DNA from 2 places in the Bradyrhizobium sp. CCBAU 53351 genome. Region 2 is predicted to be linked to the other one. Evidence: predicted binding sites of a transcription regulator. Region 2 holds the regulator's gene; the other holds the start of a gene.

Region 1 (9,499 bases), 2.2 Mb from region 2:
GTAGGCCTTCAGGCCTTCAAAAATCTCCTGCGCGTAGTGCAGGACGGCGCCGGCCGGATCCATCTGGAAGTTGGCGCGCGCCTCGATCTTCGCCTCGTACCAGCCGCCCTTGGCCTGGTTGTAGCGGACGATCGCCATGTGATCGGTGAAGACCCGGCCAAAGCCGGGGTCCACCAGCTTGGCCACGCGATCTTTCTCGGACGTCGGATTGGTGGCGGGCTGGATGTCGAATGTCATGCTCATGTCCTTGGCTCCCGCTGCCGGTATCGGCGCTGTTCTGGCGCCCGCCCGCCCCGTTCCGGGGCCAGCTGGCTCGATTGGTTTCTGGCTGGACCACCGCCAGCCTTGTTACGGCCGGTTTCCCGTGGCCAGCATGTCGGGCAGGACATGCTTTTGCGCGAGACGGAAGTCCAGTATGTTTTGCCGAAATGCCGCTCGACAATCGCACGGTAGATCTGATCCGGCTGTCGTCGCCTGTCCGGCTCTTTCCGCCGTCCCTGCATCGACGCCGCCCGCCGCGAAACGATCTAAAATTTCGTGCGGGCTGATCGTTTTGTAACATTGAACCCAAGATACGTCAATATGCCTGACATAAATTTCGCGAGTCCCTCTCAAGACGCCGCCGAGCCTCGGCGGGCCGCAGGCGATGGAGGCAATTTGCGCTGGGATATCATCGAGCTGCTGTTCTTCGCCTATCGCGACTTCGTCGGCGATCCCGACCAGGAGCTGGAGGCTTTCGGCTTCGGGCGGGCCCATCACCGGGTCATGCACTTCGTCTACCGCTATCCTGGTCTCAAGGTCGCCGATCTGCTCGACGTCCTGCGCATCACAAAACAGTCGCTCGGCCGCGTGCTCAAGCAGCTCCTGGACGAGGGCTACATCGTGCAGAAGACCGGCGACAACGACCGCCGCCAGCGCCTGCTCTACGCGACGCCGAAAGGCGAGACGCTGGTGCAGAAGCTCGCGGGTCTGCAGACCACGCGGATCACCAAAGCGCTCGCCGAGATGAGCCCGCAGGATGCCGAGACGGTCAAGCGCTTCCTGCGTGCGATGATCGATCGGGACGATCCGGACAAGGTGCTCGAGACGATCTTCGCCTCCGTCAACCAAGACGCCAAGGAGTAACCGTGACGCTCGCCGCCACTCTCGCCCGCGCACCGGCGCGCCCGGCCGACGATGCGCCGCATCTGTTGCTCGTCGACGACGACCGCCGCATCCGCGATCTGCTCTCGCGTTTCCTTGCCGGCGAGGGCTACCGCGTCACCACGGCCGCCAGCGCCGGCGATGCGCGGTCGAAATTGCTGGGTCTGCATTTCGACTTGCTGATCCTCGACGTCATGATGCCCGGCGAGACCGGCTTCGATCTCGCGCGCTTCATCCGGACCTCCTCCTCGGTGCCGATCGTGATGCTGACGGCGCGCCATGAAGCGGAGGCCCGCATCGAGGGCCTGCAGATCGGCGCCGACGACTATGTGGCGAAGCCGTTCGAGCCGCGCGAGCTGGCGCTGCGCATCAACAACATCCTCAAGCGCGCCGCTCCGCCGCCGCAGGCCACGACGATCGAGAAGATCGCCTTTGGTCCCTACATCTACCATCTCGATCGCGGCGAGCTGCGCCAGGGCGAGGAGGTCATCCACCTCACCGACCGCGAGCGCGAAATGCTGCGCATTCTCTCGGAGACGCCGGGCGAGACCGTGCCGCGCAGCGCGCTGACCGGCAATGGCAGCGTCAACGAGCGCGCCGTCGACGTGCAGATCAACCGCCTCAGGCGCAAGATCGAGACCGACCCCGCCAATCCGCTGTTCCTCCAGGCGGTACGCGGCATCGGCTACCGCCTGGTGGCCTCGCCATAAATCAAGTGAAGCGCGCCAGATGAGCACGATCGACACCGGCCTGACGCTTCTGAAGAGCGCCGCCGGCCGCGTTTCGGCGGCCAATGGCTGGATGGGCAACGCGTTCAAGGGCTGGATGCCGACCGGCCTCTACGCTCGCGCGCTCCTCATCATGATCGTGCCGATGGTGGTGCTGCAATCGGTCGTCGCCTTCGTGTTCATGGAGCGGCACTGGAACACGGTGACGCGCCGGTTGTCGGCCGCGGTGGTGCAGGACATCGCCGCACTGATCGACGTCTACAAGGGCTATCCGCAGGACAAGGACCGCACCGAGATCCGCCGCATCGCGCAGCAGCGGCTCGGCCTCGTGGTCGACTTCCTGCCCGCCGGCGACATGCCGCCGCCGGGACCGAAGCCGTTCTTCTCGCTGCTCGACCAGACGCTGTCGGTGCAGCTCGGCCGCCAGATCGGCCGCTCGTTCTGGATCGACACGGTCGGCCGCTCCAATTTGGTCGAAATCCGCATCCAGCTCGACGATGCCGTGATGCGCGTGTTCGCGCAGCGCAGCGCTGCCTATGCCTCGAACTCGGAGATCTTCCTGTTCTGGATGGTCGGCACCTCCTCGATCCTGCTGATCGTCGCGGTGCTGTTCCTGCGCAATCAGATCAAGCCGATCCTGCGTCTTGCGGACGCCGCCGAAAGTTTCGGCAAGGGCCGCGAGGCGCCGAACTTCCGCCCGCGCGGCGCGCGCGAGGTGCGGCGCGCCTCCGTCGCCTTTCTCGAGATGAAATCGCGCATCGAGCGCACGATGGAGCAGCGCACCGCGATGCTCGCCGGCGTCAGCCACGATCTGCGCACCATCCTGACCCGCTTCAAGCTCGAGCTGGCGCTGATCGGCGACAGCCCCGAGCTCGAGGGCATGCGCAAGGACGTCGACGAGATGTCGATGATGCTGGAGGATTACCTCGCCTTTGCGCGCGGCGATTCCGGTGAGCAATCGCAGCCGACCGACATGGCGCAGGCGCTCGAGGAGCTGCGCGGCGATGCCGAGCGCCATGGCCATGCCGCGACCGTCGCCTTCCACGGCCTGCCCGTCGTCACCGTGAAGCCGGCCTCGTTCAAGCGCTGCCTCGCCAACCTCGTCACCAACGCGGCGCGCTACGGCAAGAGCATCGCCATCACCGGCCAGCGCGATCACCGTTATTTGACCGTGACGGTCGACGACGACGGACCCGGCATTCCCACGCATTTGCGCGAAGAAGTGTTCAAGCCGTTCCTGCGGCTGGACAATGCCCGCAACCAGGACGAAGGCGGCACCGGCCTCGGCCTTGCCATCGCCCGCGACATCGCCCGCTCCCACGGTGGCGACATCACGCTCGGCGACAGCCCGATGGGCGGCTTGAGGGCGAGCGTGCGGATTCCGGTGTAGGTCTTACTTCACCTCCCCCCTAAGAACGGGGCGAGGAAGCGCATCGATTTTGCAGCTACGGCAATCCTACTTCGGCAGCAGCGCCTTCAGCTTGTCCATGTCGCGCACGTTCATCTTGAAGCCGCCGGGCATCACGATGTCGCCGGGCTTCTGCTCCGGCTTGCAGGCGCCGAGCCATTTCGCCTCGAGAGTCATCGAGGTGTCGCGGCCCGCGGCACCGGCGGCGCCGCCCTGCGCGTGCGAGGTGGTCTTCACCGTATAGGCCGAATTGAAATCGCCCGTGATCTCGGCATGCGAGGTCGTGCTGATGCCGGCGACGCTGCACTCGGAATCGCTGACATAGCCGGTCGCGGTCTTCTTGATCTCCTGCTTGGCGCAGACCTGCTTGGCCATCGGCGAGACGTTGTTGTTCATCTCCTTGTCGACGGTCTCGTCGGTGCAGTGCTGCATGGTCATCTCGGGCACCGGCCCGCCGGTGCGGACCATCTTCAATTCCCAGAGGCCGGCCTTGCGCACCGGCAGATCGTCGGCGCTGGCAATCCCCGCCGACACCACGAGACAAAGCGTCGAGCCGAGCAAAGCGAGTTTGCGCGTCATGCGAGAAGCTCCCGGCTTATTGGATTGCGGCGTTACGACAACGCCTCAGTAGAGCGTGCGGATCGGCTGCTCGGCGGCGCCATAGGGCACCCAGCGGCAGGAGAACGAGATGTAGCCGCCCTCATAGGCCTGCACGCTGAGGAACTTGACCACCTTGCGGTAGCGCGCGCAGTGATCGACCGCGACCTGACGTGCATCGACCTGGGTGGCCATCGAATAGGCAATGATCCCGCCGGTGTCATTGCCCTTGAACGGCGGCACGATGTCGGCGCGCGCCGACTGGCTCGCCGTCATACCCGAGACAACCAGGCTGGCGAGAAGACCCGCGGCCGCAATGATTCGCATTCCCGTCACTCCAATTGGCTGGCCCCCAGTTTACGGTGCCGGGATGGAAGTGGAAAGAACCGAAGCCCTGCCGACCACGATGTTGTGGTCAACTCCTGGCGAAGTGTTGCCGCGCTGCACTTGACCTCCCCCGGCCTTCACGGCACCGTCCGACCTTCGCAAGACCTTAGCTGTCCGGATTGACCATGCGCGCCCCCTCCCTGAAATCGCTCCGCTTTGCCGCTCTGCTCGGCCTCATATTCGGGGCGGTGACGCTCGGCGAGGCCAGGGCCGCCAATCCGCTGGAGCTGAATTTTTGGCTGAGCGGACCCCGCTATGACGGCAACGTCGCCAATTGCGACTGGGCTCTGCCGAGGATCGAGCGCGAGTTCGCGGAGAAGGAATATACGTTCTGGAATTCTTCGCTGAAGATCACCGGCTTCTCCGCCGTGCACGAGACCGCGTACCGGCCCTGGCAGTCCGACAACATTCCGCGCCGCTATTGCAGCGGAGAGGCCATGCTCACCGACGGCAAGGTGCGCAAGGTGCACTTCTCGATCATCGAGGACGGCGGGTTCGCCAGCTACGGTAACGGCGTCGAATGGTGCGTGGTCGGGGTCGATCGCAACTGGGCCTATAATCCGGCCTGCCGCGCCGCCAGGCCTTGAGCTCGAGGCGCCCTGATTCGGGCGCTGTCAGCCGCCAAATGGCGGCCGCCTGAATTTTGTTCTTGAAATGTTCTTTTCGCCTGCTAGGCTTCCTGCACAGTCTAGTTGAGGGGCGTTGCCATGTTTCATTCCAGATTGCATTCCTTCTCCCGCCTCGTGATCTCGCTGGCCCTTTCCCTGATCCTTGCGGCTAGCCTCGCCTCGTTCGCCGGCGACGCAAAGGCCCAGGACAAGCGGCAGAACGCGCCCGGCGAGTTCGATTTCTATGTGCTGTCGCTGTCATGGTCGCCCTCGTTCTGCGAGGAGGCGGCCGAGCGTGGCGGCCGCTCCCAGATCCAGTGCGGCGGACGGCCCTACGCCTTCGTGGTGCATGGGCTGTGGCCGCAATATGAGAACGGCTTCCCGGAATATTGCCAGCGGCCGGCGCCGCGGCTGAACCGCAACATCGTCTCCTCGATGCTCGACCTGATGCCGGCGCCGGGGCTGATCTTCAACGAATGGGACAAGCACGGCACCTGCTCGGGCCTCGAGGGCCGCAGCTATTTCGAGACGATCCGCAAAGCGCGTGCCGCGATCAAGATTCCGGCCGAATATCTCGATCTGTCGCAGGCCAAGTCCGTGGCGCCGACAGAGGTCGAGGAGGCCTTCATCAAGGCCAATCCGGGCTTGAGCAATGCCGCCGTCTCGGTCACCTGCAACCGCACCCGGCTCTCCGAGGTCCGCATCTGCCTCAGCAAGGACCTGCAATTCCGCGCCTGCGAGGAAGCCGACCGCCGCGCTTGCCGCCGCGAGCAGGTGACGATGCCGCCGATCAGGGGCGGTTGAGGCCGAGGCTCGCGCAAGAAACCGGGCCCCCGGCTCGGCGGCGCAGCGTTACACGCTGCACCGCGTCCAGGACACGTGATTGTGCCTCTTTGCTCAAGCCATCACGTGGCGTAGTCCTACCCCATGAATTACCGCCACGCCTTCCACGCCGGCAGCTTCTCCGATGTCATCAAGCACATCGTGCTGGCGCGCATCGTCACCTATCTGCAGGACAAGCCGGGGGCGTTCCGCGTCATCGATACCCATGCCGGGGCCGGCCTCTACGATCTCGACAGCGACGAGGCGCGCCGCAGCGGCGAATGGCTGACCGGCATCGCGCGGCTGATGCAGGCCCGGCTGTCGAACGAGAGCGCGGCGCTGGCCAAGCCCTATCTCGACATCGTCCGCGCCTTCAACCCGAAGGGCGAGCTCAAAACCTATCCGGGCTCGCCGTTGATCGCGCGCGGTCTGCTGAGGCCGCAGGACCGGCTGGTCGCCTGCGAGCTCGAACCGAAGGCGCGCAAGGCACTGATCGACGCGCTGCGCCGCGACGAACAGGCCCGCGTGGTCGATCTCGACGGCTGGGTAGCTCTGCCGGCCTTCGTGCCGCCAAAGGAGCGGCGCGGCCTCGTGCTGATCGATCCGCCCTTCGAAGCCAAGGACGAGTTCGAGCGGCTGGGCGAAGCCTTCGCCGCCGCCTTCGTGAAATGGCCGACCGGCATCTATCTCATCTGGTATCCGGCCAAGAGCCGGCGTGCCACCGACGCGCTGGCCCAAACGGTGGCCCGGCTCGCAGCCGCAGCAAAACCACCGGGAAAATGCCTGCGCCTCGAATTCAGCGTCGCGCCCCAGCTCGACGGCGGAGCTCTCGCCTCCACCGGGCTGCTGATCGTCAATCCGCCCTACACGCTGCAGGGCGAGCTGAAGACCATCCTGCCCGAGTTGGAAATACCGCTCGGCCAGGGCGGTGCTGCCAGATTCCGATTGGAGGTCCCCAAGCCTTAATCCCCAAGCCTTAAGGAGAGACCGTAACACTCCGGCATTCTTGGGAAAAATATGCAGGAGCGGTAGTCAATCTGCAGAGAACCGTATTATGCTGTTTCCGTGACTGGCTTTACGTTCCGCTTCCGCGAATGGTTGCGGCGGAGTGAAGGCCTAAGAAAGATCCGGCCGGACCGCTTACGGTCCGCCCAAGGATGGCCAGCTCTCCCGGGCTTCGTATCGCCCGGTCATGTCGCGACGTGAGTCTGCGTCGCGGCGGAGGAGCAATGAGGGGGAGTTTCCCGATGGCCATGACGGGAACGGTTAAGTTTTTCAACGGCGAACGCGGCTACGGTTTCATCAAGCCTGACGACGGCGGCCGCGACGTCTTCGTGCATATTACTGCTGTGGAGCGGGCCGGACTGAAGGACCTTGCGGAAGGACAGCGCATTACTTTCGAAGTCGAGCCGGACAAGAAGGGGAAGGGACCGAAGGCGGTCAACCTGGTCATCCTGTCCTAGCGGGCCTGACGCAAAATACCTCGCGAAAATACTTGGCGTAAAAAGTACTTGGCGAAAAAAAATCCCGGCCGCGAGCGGCCGGGAGTTGTTGTCCGGTATTTTCTTCTTCAGCTATCAGAAGCGATAATTCACGCCTGCGCGAACAACGCTGGCGCTATAGCCGTTTGACACGCCCGTAATTGCGAACTGACTGGTCGACAGATCGATGTAGAGATATTCGAGCTTGGCGCTCCAGTTCGGAGCAAGGCCGACTTCTGCGCCGGCACCGATGGTCCAGCCCGCGGTGGTGTGCGATTCCGACCAGCCGAAGGTCTGCGCGCGCAACTCGCCGAAGGCGAGGCCGGCGGTGCCGTAGAACAGCACGTTGTTGACGGCATAGCCCGCGCGGCCGCGCAGGGTGCCAAACCACGGATTGGAGAATTTCCACGGGGCGAAGGTATCGTCGGCACCGGCCGCCTGGATATCGCCCTCGACGCCGAACACGAACGGGCCGTTCTGGAAATTGTAGCCGGCCTGCACGCCCCCGACGAAGCCCGACGGCTTTGAGGGATTGTTGTCGACCGAGCCCCATTCGTAGCCGATGTTGCCGCCGAGATAGGGACCTGCCCAGCTATACGCATTGAGCGGCTGGTTGACGGTATAGGGCGCACGCTGGCCGTAATTGAAATCCGCGGCCTCTGCCGAAGCTGTCCAGCCGGCTGCGACCAACGCGGCCGCGCCCAAAATGAGCCCCCTCATCACTTAACTCCAACGCAACTGCCGTCGCCGGTGCGGCGCCCGCGCACCCCGCGCGAGGCAAACCGCATGGTTACGGAACCACCATCTTTTCGCGTAAGATTTATCGAGAGTTTTAAGTTAAAGGGCTGTTAAGCTGGGTTACCGCGCGCTTAACACCCTTAAGGAAGCGTTACCGGGAACCGCGCCGCCGTCCTGTGCGTGCCGCGCGGCCGGAACTTCAAATCGGCACCCCCAGCGCCTAAATTCGTCCCATGGTTCACGATTCCCCCGACAATCCGGACGACCGCGCGCGCAAACCGCCCCCGACTGCCGCGAGCGACACGCCGCCCGACCTCGATCCCGCGACGACCGGCGGTGACGACGAGGACGAGGCGCGGCTGCCCGACATCCTCGAAGAGAGCGGCGCGGTCGGCGAGGAGCCGCTGGCGACCGGTCACGAGGCGATCGAGCGCGCGGTCCGCCTCGCCCCGACCTCGCCCGGCGTCTATCGCATGCTCAGCGCGAATGCCGACGTGCTCTATGTCGGCAAGGCCAAGAACGTCAAAAAGCGCCTGTCGAACTATGCGCGCCAGAGCGCGCCGCAGCCGGCGCGCATCCTGCGCATGATCGCCGCCACCGTGACGGTGGAGATCGTCTCGACCAACACCGAGACCGAAGCGCTGCTGCTGGAAGCCAACCTGATCAAGCAGCTGCGTCCGCGCTTCAACGTGCAGCTGCGCGACGACAAGTCGTTCCCCTATATCCTGATCACCGGCGACCATTGGGCGCCGCAGATCCTGAAACATCGTGGCGCGCAGAGCCGGCCCGGGCGCTATTTTGGCCCATTCGCCTCCGCCGGCGCGGTCAACCGCACCATCACGGCACTGCAGCGCGCGTTCCTGATCCGCTCCTGCACCGATTCCTTCTTCGAGAGCCGCACCCGGCCCTGCCTGCTCTACCAGATCCGCCGCTGCGCCGGTCCCTGCACCCGCGAGATCGACTTCGGCGGCTATACGACGCTGGTGCGCGAGGCGAGCGACTTCCTGTCCGGCAAGAGCCATGCGGTGAAGCAGGAGCTTGCCGGCGAGATGGAGAAGGCGTCCGGTGAGCTCGAGTTCGAGCGCGCCGCGCTGTACCGCGACCGCCTCGCCGCGCTGTCGGCGATCCAGTCGCAGCAGGGCATCAATCCGCGCACGGTCGAGGAAGCCGACGTGTTCGCCATCCACCAGGAAGGCGGGTTCTCCTGCGTCGAAGTGTTCTTCTTCCGCACCGGCCAGAACTGGGGCAATCGCGCCTATTTCCCGCGCGCGGAGAAATCGTTCACCCCCGAAGAGGTGCTCGGCTCCTTCCTCGCCCAGTTCTACGACGACAAGCCGCCGCCGAGAAACATCCTGCTCTCGCACGAAATCGAGGAGAGCGAGCTGCTCGCCAACGCGCTGGCGATCAAGGCCGGCCACAAGGTCGAGGTCGCCGTACCCAAGCGCGGCGAGAAGAAGGAGCTGGTCGCTCACGCCCTGACCAATGCGCGCGAGGCGCTCGGCCGCAAGCTCGCCGACACCGCCACGCAAAGCCGCCTGCTCGACGCCATGGCCGCGACGCTGAGCCTGCCGCATCCGCCCAAGCGCA
Region 2 (9,499 bases):
GCGGATGCGCTTCTGTTCGATCTCGGGCGCGTGGTGCTCGACATCGACTTTTCCAAGGCGATCGCTTGCTGGGCGGGACATGCCGGCTGCCAGCCCGAAAGCATCGTCGCGCGCTATGTGCGCGACGAGGCCTACCGGCTGCACGAGATGGGCAAGATCAGCGACGAGGATTATTTCGCCTCGCTACGCGCTTCGCTGGGGATCGGCATTTCGGATGCCCAGTTCCTGGAGGGCTGGAACGCGATCTTCGCCGGCGAGATGCCTGATATCGCCGAGTTGTTGCCGCGGGCGGCGAAACAGATGCCGCTCTACGCCTTCTCCAACACCAACCGGCCGCATGTCGATTATTTCTCGAAGGAATATGCCGATCTGCTCGGCCATTTCCGCGAGCTGTACCTGTCATCGAGCATCGGCCTGCGCAAACCGGATGCGGAGGCTTTCGACCATGTCGTCGCCGCGATCGGCGTTCCCGCCGAGCGCATCGTGTTCTTCGACGACCTCGCTGAGAACATCGAAGGCGCGCGAGCCCGCGGCCTGACGGCCGTGCATGTGACCTCGCCGCGCGACGTCGGGAAGGCCTTGAAAGCATTGGGCATCTGACGCCAGCCGCGAGTGCCACCCGGCCTCCCGGCAGCGACATCTTCCGGAACTAAATCTGCTGGAATTTTGGAACCTGATCACTTTGTGCATTTTTATACAGAGTTCCGGGAACGGAATACCGCCCTTCGGACTCTTGAGTCCGTTGGGACTTCTACATCGGACTGATCGACGTGCTGGGCAAAACCTATCTCACCAAGCAAGCCTCTCTCCTGCTTGAATTCGCAAGAAACACCTCGGATTCTGACCTTTCCGCCAAGCTGATCAGCAAGGCCGCCGACCTGAAATCGCAGGCCGATCCGCTCCCCGACAAGGATCAAGGGCCCAAAGCGCCCGACGTCGCATTTGAGATCAGTCCGGACGATCCGGCGGCACGGTGACCGTATCGGTGTTGGCGCTCGTGATTCTCGTCCTTCAAGGCGCGCTGTCTCGGCTTCCTGATCATGCCCTGACGAACTTGCACTCCTCCACCACGGAGATCACGCAGGATAGATCATCCCGCGCGCTGCTTTGCCTCGCGCCTGCGGTCGGCTAGAACTCTCGCCGCCCCATTGAACGATGTGCGAGCAGGAGTTTTGCCCGTGGCCCTGATGCCGGTTTCCGACGCCCTTGCCGCGGTGCTGGCAGGTGCAGAGCCGCTGCCTGAACAGATGGTTGCCCTCGACGAGGCCTATCACCGCGTGCTGGCACTTGATGTCGCGGCGCGGCGCACGCAGCCGCCGCAAGCCATGTCGGCGATGGACGGCTATGCGGTGCGCGCGGCCGACGCGGCAGCGATCGATTCCCGGCTGACGGTGATTGGCGAGGTCGCCGCCGGCCGTCCTTTCGCGAGAGCGGTCGGCACCGGCGAAGCCGTGCGGATCTTCACCGGGGGCGTCGTTCCCGACGGTGCGGACGCGGTCGTGATCCAGGAGGACACCGTCGCGGACGGCAACAGCGTCACGATCAAGGAAGCCGCGATCACCGGACGGCACATCCGCCCGGCCGGCGTCGACTTCCGTGAGGGTGACGTCCTCCTCCGCAAGGGCACGCGTCTGACCGAGCGTGACCTCGCGCTCGCTGCCGGAATGAATTACCCGCAGCTCGCCGTCTGCCGCCGTCCCAAGGTCGCGATCCTCGCCACCGGTGACGAACTGGTGATGCCGGGCTCAGCGCCCGGGCACGGCCAGATCGTCTACTCCAACGGCTACGCCCTGCACGCGCTCGCCCGCAGCGAGGGCGCCGAGACCGTCGACCTCGGCGTCGCCGCCGACACGCTGGAGGCCACCACATCAGGCATCCGCCGCGCCCGCGAGAGCGGTGCCGATATCCTGATCACGACCGGCGGCGCGTCGGTCGGCGACCACGACCTGGTCCAGCAGGCACTCAGGGACGAAGGCATCGCGATGGCGTTCTGGAAGATCGCCATGCGGCCGGGCAAGCCGATGATGCATGGCCGGCTGGGCGCCATGCGCGTGATCGGCCTGCCCGGCAATCCCGTGTCGTCCTATGTGTGCGCCTTCCTGTTCATGGTGCCGCTGATTCGCGCCTTGTCGGGCCGCTCGGTGATTCATCATCGTCGCGAACGCGCCGTGCTCGCCTGCGATCTCGGTGCCAACGACCAGCGCGAGGATTACTTGCGCGCGACCCTCGAGCTGCGCGACGACGGCACGCCGGTCGCGCTTCCCGTCAGCCATCAGGATTCCTCTCTGCTTGCGAATCTTGCTGCGGCACAGGTACTTCTCGTGCGCCCACCGTTCGCACCGAAGGCCGAGGCCGGCAGCCCCTGCGAGGTGCTGCGGCTCCCCGTCTGAGTGCACGGCCACACGCATTCCGCGAACCGCGCTTCGTTCACGGTAAATTAAGCAGTTGCGGAACATGTATCGAACATATAGTGTCCGTTCATGATTTGTTTCGAGGATGTAGCGGCTTATCGCTGAACTCATCGTCTCGGAATCGAACGACATCAACCGGGGGACTTTGGTCGAGATGTTAACGCGCAAACAATACGAGCTTCTGCGGTTCATCAGCGAGCGTTTGAAGGAAAGCGGCGTGCCGCCCTCCTTCGACGAGATGAAGGATGCGCTCGACCTGCGCTCGAAGTCGGGCATCCACCGCCTGATCACCGCGCTCGAGGAGCGCGGCTTCATTCGCCGGCTGCCCAACCGCGCCCGCGCCATCGAAGTGATCAAGCTGCCGGAGCTCCAGGCTGCCGCCGGCGCCCGGCGCGGCTTCACGCCAAGCGTCATCGAGGGCAATCTCGGCAAGATCCGCGCGAGCTCCAGCCCGCCCGTGGACGAGGGCGAGCGGCCCGTTGCGGTGCCCGTGATGGGCCGGATCGCGGCCGGCACGCCGATCGAGGCATTGCAGACCCGTAGCCACACCATCAGCGTGCCGCCCGACATGCTCGGCTCGGGCGAGCATTACGCTCTCGAGGTGCGCGGTGATTCCATGGTCGAGGCCGGTATCCTGGACGGCGACATGGCGCTGATCCAGCGCAACGAGAGCGCCGACACCGGCGACATCGTGGTGGCGCTGATCGACGACGAGGAGGCTACGCTCAAGCGCTTCCGCCGCCGCGGCGCGTCGATCGCGCTCGAGCCTGCCAATGCCGCCTATGAGGTGCGTATCCTGCCGCCGAACCGGGTGAAGATTCAGGGCAAGCTGATTGGGCTTTACCGGAAGTACTGAGTCCGGAAGGACTCAGTCCGAAAGTAGTTTTGGCGCCTGCGTGCGCCTTCGGTCGGCGTCGCCGATCTGAGATTGGAGCGGATGAATGTCCGCTCCGGCTGGATGATCATTCTGGTTCTGCACAGATTATCCGGCCCCTCCTCCACGGCCATCTTCGGCGGACCGCAGCAACATCGCGTCACGGCGTTTCGCGTTCGGAAGACCAGATCGTTTGGGCAGCGGTCGGGGCACGGGGCCGTTGCCGCGCCATCGCATTGCCATGTCCGCAACACCCAATTGCGCAGCGCCGCGATCGCGCCGGCAATGCGAAGTGTCGTGACAGGCGCCGGCGTAATGCACCGCAGCCAGCTTTGTTCCTGGCGAATTCGGGAAAGTTAAAGTGATCGCGGGGTGCGGATCCCAGCCGCAGATTTGCCTACAACCAAGCACAACGTTGGTGTTTAAACTCTGACAGAGGCCTGTGCCTCCGAGAGGCGCGGGTCGCTATCTTCACATGAGGAGCACCCGATGTGTGACTATAGCCTGCATGCCGTCGCGACGCGCCCCGCAGAAGTCGGCGAGACCATCGTCACGACAACCTTCCGCGGCACCTCGACGCGCGGCTTCGCCTCCGAAGCCGACCTCTCCGTTGCGATCTGCCTGCTGCCGGGAACGGAGCTCGCCTTCGCAGACAACGTCCGTTACGACAACCGCTGGATCTGGACGCGCACCGTCAACTCCCGCGTCGGCAAGTTCGGCAAGATCGATCCGCACATTCCCGATCGCCATCACGATGCGATCGAATTCCCTGATGGCAAATACGTGCTGGTGACTCAGCTCGTCGAAGGCCAGCGCGCAACCGTGCTGCAATTGCCCGTGACCCAACCGGTCGGCGAGCGCGAGCACAAGCCTGAGATCATCGCCGATAGCCGTTCGCCCGTCACACCGCTGCCGCTGGGCTGACCGAGGCTCAGTCCTCCGCCTGAAGATCGGCCTCCGACGGGGTCGCATCCTTGGCGCGCGGAGCCGCCGCCCTCGGCATGAGGGCTCCTTCGAAATCTCCCTCGCCGGCGGCCGCCGGCGACCAGGGACGGTTCGTGCCCCTCGCCCTCACCGCCTGAACTGCAAATCCGTCGCCACGCCGTGTCAACGCCAGCGCGCCCTGGCGAACGAGCCGCTGCCGATCCACCACCATCGCCGCGCAATCGGGCGGTGCGGGCCGTGACGTCACGACCAGTGCGGCACGGCTGCAATCGTCCGCGAGCGCATCGATGCGCGAGGCCAACGCAACCAGGCGCCCGTCGGCAAGCGGCGTGACGCAGCCGGCCTCGTCGCACGACACCCCCTCGGCCAGCGCGCTGCTGCCGGCATCGCGCGGATCGGCGTCGGCCGCCAGCCACTCCTTCAGCATGAAATTGTCCTTGCCCGTCCTGATCAGGTGCAGGCGCCCGTCCCCGCCCCGCACCGCGACGCTCGCGCCGTCCCCGGCGATCAGGATATCGGGCTGCCGCACCGACAGGCCCCACGCGATGGACGCCAGCAGCACCACGGCACCGCACCAGCGCAAGGGCGTGCGCAACAGGCCCATCACGATGATGCCGAGGCTCGCGGCGATCAGCGGCGCGATCCCGAACGCCGGGATGCGGCCGACCGCGCCCGGCAAGGCCGCCACCCAGCGCGAGACCGCGACCATCCAGTCGATGCCGAGGCCCATCAGCCACCAGAAGACGCCATCGAGCCCGAAGGGCGCGGCCAGCAATCCCAGCAGCCCCGCCGGCATCACCAGCGCCGAGACCACCGGCATCGCACCGAGATTGGCGAGCACGCCATAGGGCGTGACGCGATGGAAGTGGAAGGCGGCATAGGGCGTGGTCGCAAGCCCCGCGATCAGCGAGGCCAGGAACAGCATCGCGATCTCGCGCCCGCCCCACAGCGCGACGCGCGCGGTGGCCGAATGATCGGGTGAGGCCAGCAGGTTCGGCATGCCGATCTGCACCAGCGCCACCAGCCCGAGCGTTGCCGCAAACGACATCTGGAAGCTCGGATGCACCAGCGCCTCCGGCGCGACAGCAAGCACGATCAGCGCCGCCACCGCCAGCGTGCGGAAGGTGATGGCGCGGCGATCGACCATCACCGCGATCAGCACCACCGCCGTCATGAAGAACGACCGTTGGGTTGCGACCTCGGCGCCCGAGAGCAGCAGATAGAACGCAGCCGCGACGAATGCTGCAGCCGCCGACCATTTCTTGATGGCGAAGCCGGCCGTCAGGCCCGGGATCAACGCCAGCAGCGCGCGCACCGCGAAGAAGACGACGCCGGCGACCACCGCCATGTGATAGCCGGAGATCGAGAGAACGTGTCCAAGCCCGGAGATGAACATCGCATCGTTGACAGGGGCGGAAATCGCATCGCGCCGCCCGGTGAGTAGTGCAGTTGCGATCGCGCGGTTGTCGCCCTCGAGCGTTGCGCGGATGCGGGCGTCGATCGCATCGCGCAGGCCCTGCATGAAGGCGGCATAGCGCAGCCGCAGGCCGCCGGCATCAGGCGGGATTGCAGCCGTAATTGCGCCCATCACGAAGCCGGAGGCGCCGATGCCCTGGAAGAACATGTCGCGTGAAAAGTCGTAGCTGCCGGGGCGGACCGGCGTGAGCGGCGGCATCAGCCGCGCCTTCAATTGAACGAAGCTGCCGACCTCGGGCGCGGTGCCCTTGCGCACGGAGAGGCGGACGCGGTCGAGCTTGACGTCGCTGCGCTGCGCCTCCATCGCGGTGACACGCAGCACGAAGCGATCGGTGCGCTCGCGGATGTCGCGCGTCTCGACGAAGCCCGACAGCGACGCCGAATAGAGTGGTTTTGCGAGTACGGTGTGGGCAATGCGCGCGGTCTTCCAGGTCGCCACGGCAAAGCCCGCCGCGACCGCTGCGATCATGATCGCCGGCGCGAACAGCCGGCTCCGCCGCAACAGGGCCGCGCCGAGCAGCAGCGCGATCGCCGTCGCGGCGACAATCCACAGCACCGGCTCATGATCGGCGGCAAAATAGAGCGCGATGCCGCCGCCGAAGGCGACCGGCACCCACGGCAGCAGGCGCCCGGGGCCGGCCTCGGCCCGAGCCCATCCGCGGATTGTTTCGACGATCGCCGGCCAGATGCCGAAGCCCGCCGGAACAATGCCGCCAGCGGGCGAAGCGCGGCCGACCGGCCACGTCCCGGCAACACCTTGGGACCGTATTGGCCGGCCCGGCTCCGCCATGTCCCTGCATCCTACGCGACGCGATGGGCGCCGAGGCTACCGGAACGTGCGGCCGGGCGAATAGCGGTACAAATCAGGAACGGGCGCGGAGGTGCCCTACTTTTCCTCTTCCATGGTCACGGCCACCGATGCCTTGGCCGACAGCCGCACCTTGTTGCCTTCGACATCGGCAACGAGGCCCTTGTCGATGAAATGATGATGGCCCTTGTGGCTGCCCTCACCGCTGTCCTTCTTGGTCAGCTTGATGCGGTTGCCTTCGACCTTGTCGACCGTGCCGATATGAACGCCGTCGGCGCCGATGACTTCCATATGCTCTGCGATGTTCTGCATGGTGAGTTCCTTGTTGAACCCACCCAACGCACAGAAACGACGTTCGTTCTGGCTCTCGGGAATGACGATGCCGTGTACGATGGCCGTCAGATCAACGGCGCCTGCGACGAGGCGTGGTGATTGACGATCTTCCAGTCGCCGTCCTCGCGGATGATGACCCAGCTCATCTTGACGACGAGATCATCCCGCTCGCCGGCGAGGTCGAACGAGATTGTCGCGGCCATGTTGATCAGATCGGGGCCGGCTTGCGCTGCGTTCACATCGGAGAACACGGCGCTTGGCCTCCGCCAGCGCGGCAGGCCGTTGAAATAGTCGGCGACGCCGGCCCTGCCCCGATACAGTTTCGGGTTGGAGCCGAAGAAGAACGCGTTCCTCGAATACAGCGACGAGAGCGCGGCCGCATCGAGGCTGGCGAAGCCGGCGCACCATTTCGCGATGATGGCGGAAACGATGGCGTCGGCTTCACTGCTCATGCCTCAATCCTCATCCTTTCGCGACTTCCTTCGCGAACGTATCGCGCAGACCGATGGTGCGCGAAAACACCGGCTTGCCGGGCGTCGAGTCCTTGTCGCGCACGAAATAGCCCTGGCGCTCGAACTGCATCGGCTCGGTCGCATTGCTCTCTGCCACCGATGCCTCGATCCGCGCGTCGGGCAGGATCTCCAGCGAGTTCGGATTGAGATCGGCCGCGAAGTTCGAAGCGTCCGGGCTCGGATTGGCGAACAGCTGGTTGTAGATGCGGATCTCAGCCGGCACCGACGTTGCCGCGGGCAGCCAGTGCATCGTCGCCTTGACCTTGCGGCCGTCGGGCGCGTTGCCGCCCTTGGTCGCGGGGTCGTAGGTGCAGCGCAGCTCCACCACCTCGCCCTTGTCGTTCTTGATCAGGCCGGTGCACTTGACGAAATAGGCGTAGCGCAGCCGCACCTCGCTGCCCGGGGACAGGCGGAAGAACTTCTTGGGCGGGTTCTCCATGAAGTCGTCCTGCTCGATATAGAGCTCGCGGCCGAACGTGATTTTCCGCGTGCCGGCGCTGGGATCATCGGGGTGATTGATCGCCTCGAGCTCCTCGGTCTGCCCTTCCGGATAGTTCTCGATCACCACTTTCAGTGGCCGCAGCACGCCCATGCGCCGCTGCGACGTGCGGTTCAGCTCCTCGCGGATGCAGAATTCCAGCATGCCGACATCGACGACGCTGTTGGCCTTGGCAACGCCGATGCGCTTGACGAATTCGCGCAGCGCGGCCGGCGGCACGCCGCGGCGGCGCATGCCCGCCATGGTCGGCATGCGCGGATCGTCCCAGCCCGCGACATGGCCGTCGCGGACGAGCTGGGTCAGGACGCGCTTGGACAGCAGCGTGTAGGTCAGGTTCAGCCGGGCAAACTCGTACTGGTGCGGCTTGGACGGCACCGGCAGCTTCTCGATGAACCAGTCGTAGAGCGGCCGGTGGTCCTCGAACTCCAGCGTGCATATCGAGTGCGTGATGCCTTCGATCGCATCCGACTGGCCGTGGGCGTAATCGTAGCTCGGATAGATGTGCCACTTGGTGCCGGTGCGCGGATGGTGCGCGTGCAGGATTCGGTACAGCACGGGATCGCGCAGATTGATGTTGCCCGCGGCCATGTCGATCTTGGCCCGCAGCACGCGCGCGCCGTTAGGGAATTCGCCCGCCTTCATGCGGCGGAACAGGTCGAGATTCTCGTCCACGCTGCGGTCGCGGAACGGCGAGTTCTTGCCTGGCTCGGTCAGAGTGCCGCGAGAGACGCGGATCTCCTCCTGGGTCTGGTCGTCGACATAGGCGAGCCCGTCGCGGATCAGCTGCTCGGCCCATTCGTAAAGGCGGTCGAAATAGTCCGAGGCGAAGAACAGGTTCTTGCCCCAGTCGAACCCGAGCCAGCGCACGTCGGCCTGGATGGAATCGATATATTCCTGCTCTTCCTTGACCGGATTGGTGTCGTCGAAACGCAGATGGCAGCGGCCCGGAAACTCCTGGGCGATGCCGAAGTTGAGTGCGATCGACTTGGCGTGACCGATATGCAGGTAGCCGTTCGGCTCCGGCGGGAACCGGGTCACGATCTCGCTGTACTTACCCTGATCGAGGTCGGCCTGAATGATGTCACGAATGAAATCGCGCCCAACCTCAGCTGCCACCGGTTCTGTCATTACGATAATCCTGTCGGGAAATCAGCGGTCCTTCTGCCAAATTCGGGAGGCTGAGCCAAGAGCTTAAGCACAGCCGCAAGCAAGGCCCGGCAGGTCCGCCGACGGGCTTTAGTTATGTCCCGGTCCTGCTATATACCACCGCCTCCAATGCATAGGCCCTGCCAAGAATGACCGATTCCGTCGTCACCCGCTTCGCCCCCTCGCCGACCGGCTTCCTCCATATCGGCGGCGCCCGCACGGCGCTGTTCAATTGGCTCTATGCAAAGAAGCACGGCGGCAAGATGCTGCTGCGGATCGAGGACACTGACCGGGAGCGCTCCACCGAGGCTGCGATCGGCGCCATCCTCGACGGTCTCAAATGGCTAGAGCTCGGCTGGGATGGCGACGTCATCTACCAGTTCAGCCGCGCCGCGCGTCACCGCGAGGTCGCCGAGCAGCTGCTCGCCGACGGCAAGGCCTATCGCTGTTACGCCACCGCGGAGGAGCTCGCCGCCATGCGCGAGAAGGCGCGCG

What was found. Region 2 encodes LexA, which represses DNA repair genes until DNA is damaged. Its sites were predicted from a motif close to TGTTCNNNNTGTGTTCNG; they were not measured.
Region 1: XH83_RS05790 (ribonuclease T2) is a predicted target of LexA. The motif match lies at 4,908-4,925, and genes of this name have one in related genera.

The regions. Positions count from the first base shown of each region.
Region 1 covers NZ_CP030059.1:1,206,785-1,216,283, reverse strand. Annotated here, with positions in the region: gene XH83_RS05825 (branched-chain amino acid aminotransferase) at 1-243, opposite strand, end outside; gene XH83_RS05820 (MarR family winged helix-turn-helix transcriptional regulator) at 583-1,125, shown strand; gene XH83_RS05815 (response regulator) at 1,128-1,853, shown strand; gene XH83_RS05810 (ATP-binding protein) at 1,873-3,261, shown strand; gene XH83_RS05805 (DUF3617 family protein) at 3,328-3,858, opposite strand; gene XH83_RS05800 (hypothetical protein) at 3,904-4,203, opposite strand; gene XH83_RS05795 (hypothetical protein) at 4,389-4,850, shown strand; gene XH83_RS05790 (ribonuclease T2) at 4,971-5,675, shown strand; gene XH83_RS05785 (23S rRNA (adenine(2030)-N(6))-methyltransferase RlmJ) at 5,799-6,659, shown strand; gene XH83_RS05780 (cold-shock protein) at 6,941-7,156, shown strand; gene XH83_RS05775 (outer membrane protein) at 7,271-7,894, opposite strand; gene uvrC (excinuclease ABC subunit UvrC) at 8,146-9,499, shown strand, end outside.
Region 2 covers NZ_CP030059.1:3,454,616-3,464,114, reverse strand. Annotated here, with positions in the region: gene XH83_RS16195 (HAD family phosphatase) at 1-600, shown strand, start outside; gene XH83_RS16190 (hypothetical protein) at 771-977, shown strand; gene glp (gephyrin-like molybdotransferase Glp) at 1,179-2,390, shown strand; gene lexA (transcriptional repressor LexA) at 2,566-3,267, shown strand; gene XH83_RS16175 (hypothetical protein) at 3,775-4,209, shown strand; gene XH83_RS16170 (ComEC/Rec2 family competence protein) at 4,217-6,496, opposite strand; gene XH83_RS16165 (DUF2171 domain-containing protein) at 6,593-6,826, opposite strand; gene XH83_RS16160 (nuclear transport factor 2 family protein) at 6,913-7,299, opposite strand; gene XH83_RS16155 (glutamine--tRNA ligase/YqeY domain fusion protein) at 7,310-8,986, opposite strand; gene gltX (glutamate--tRNA ligase) at 9,154-9,499, shown strand, end outside.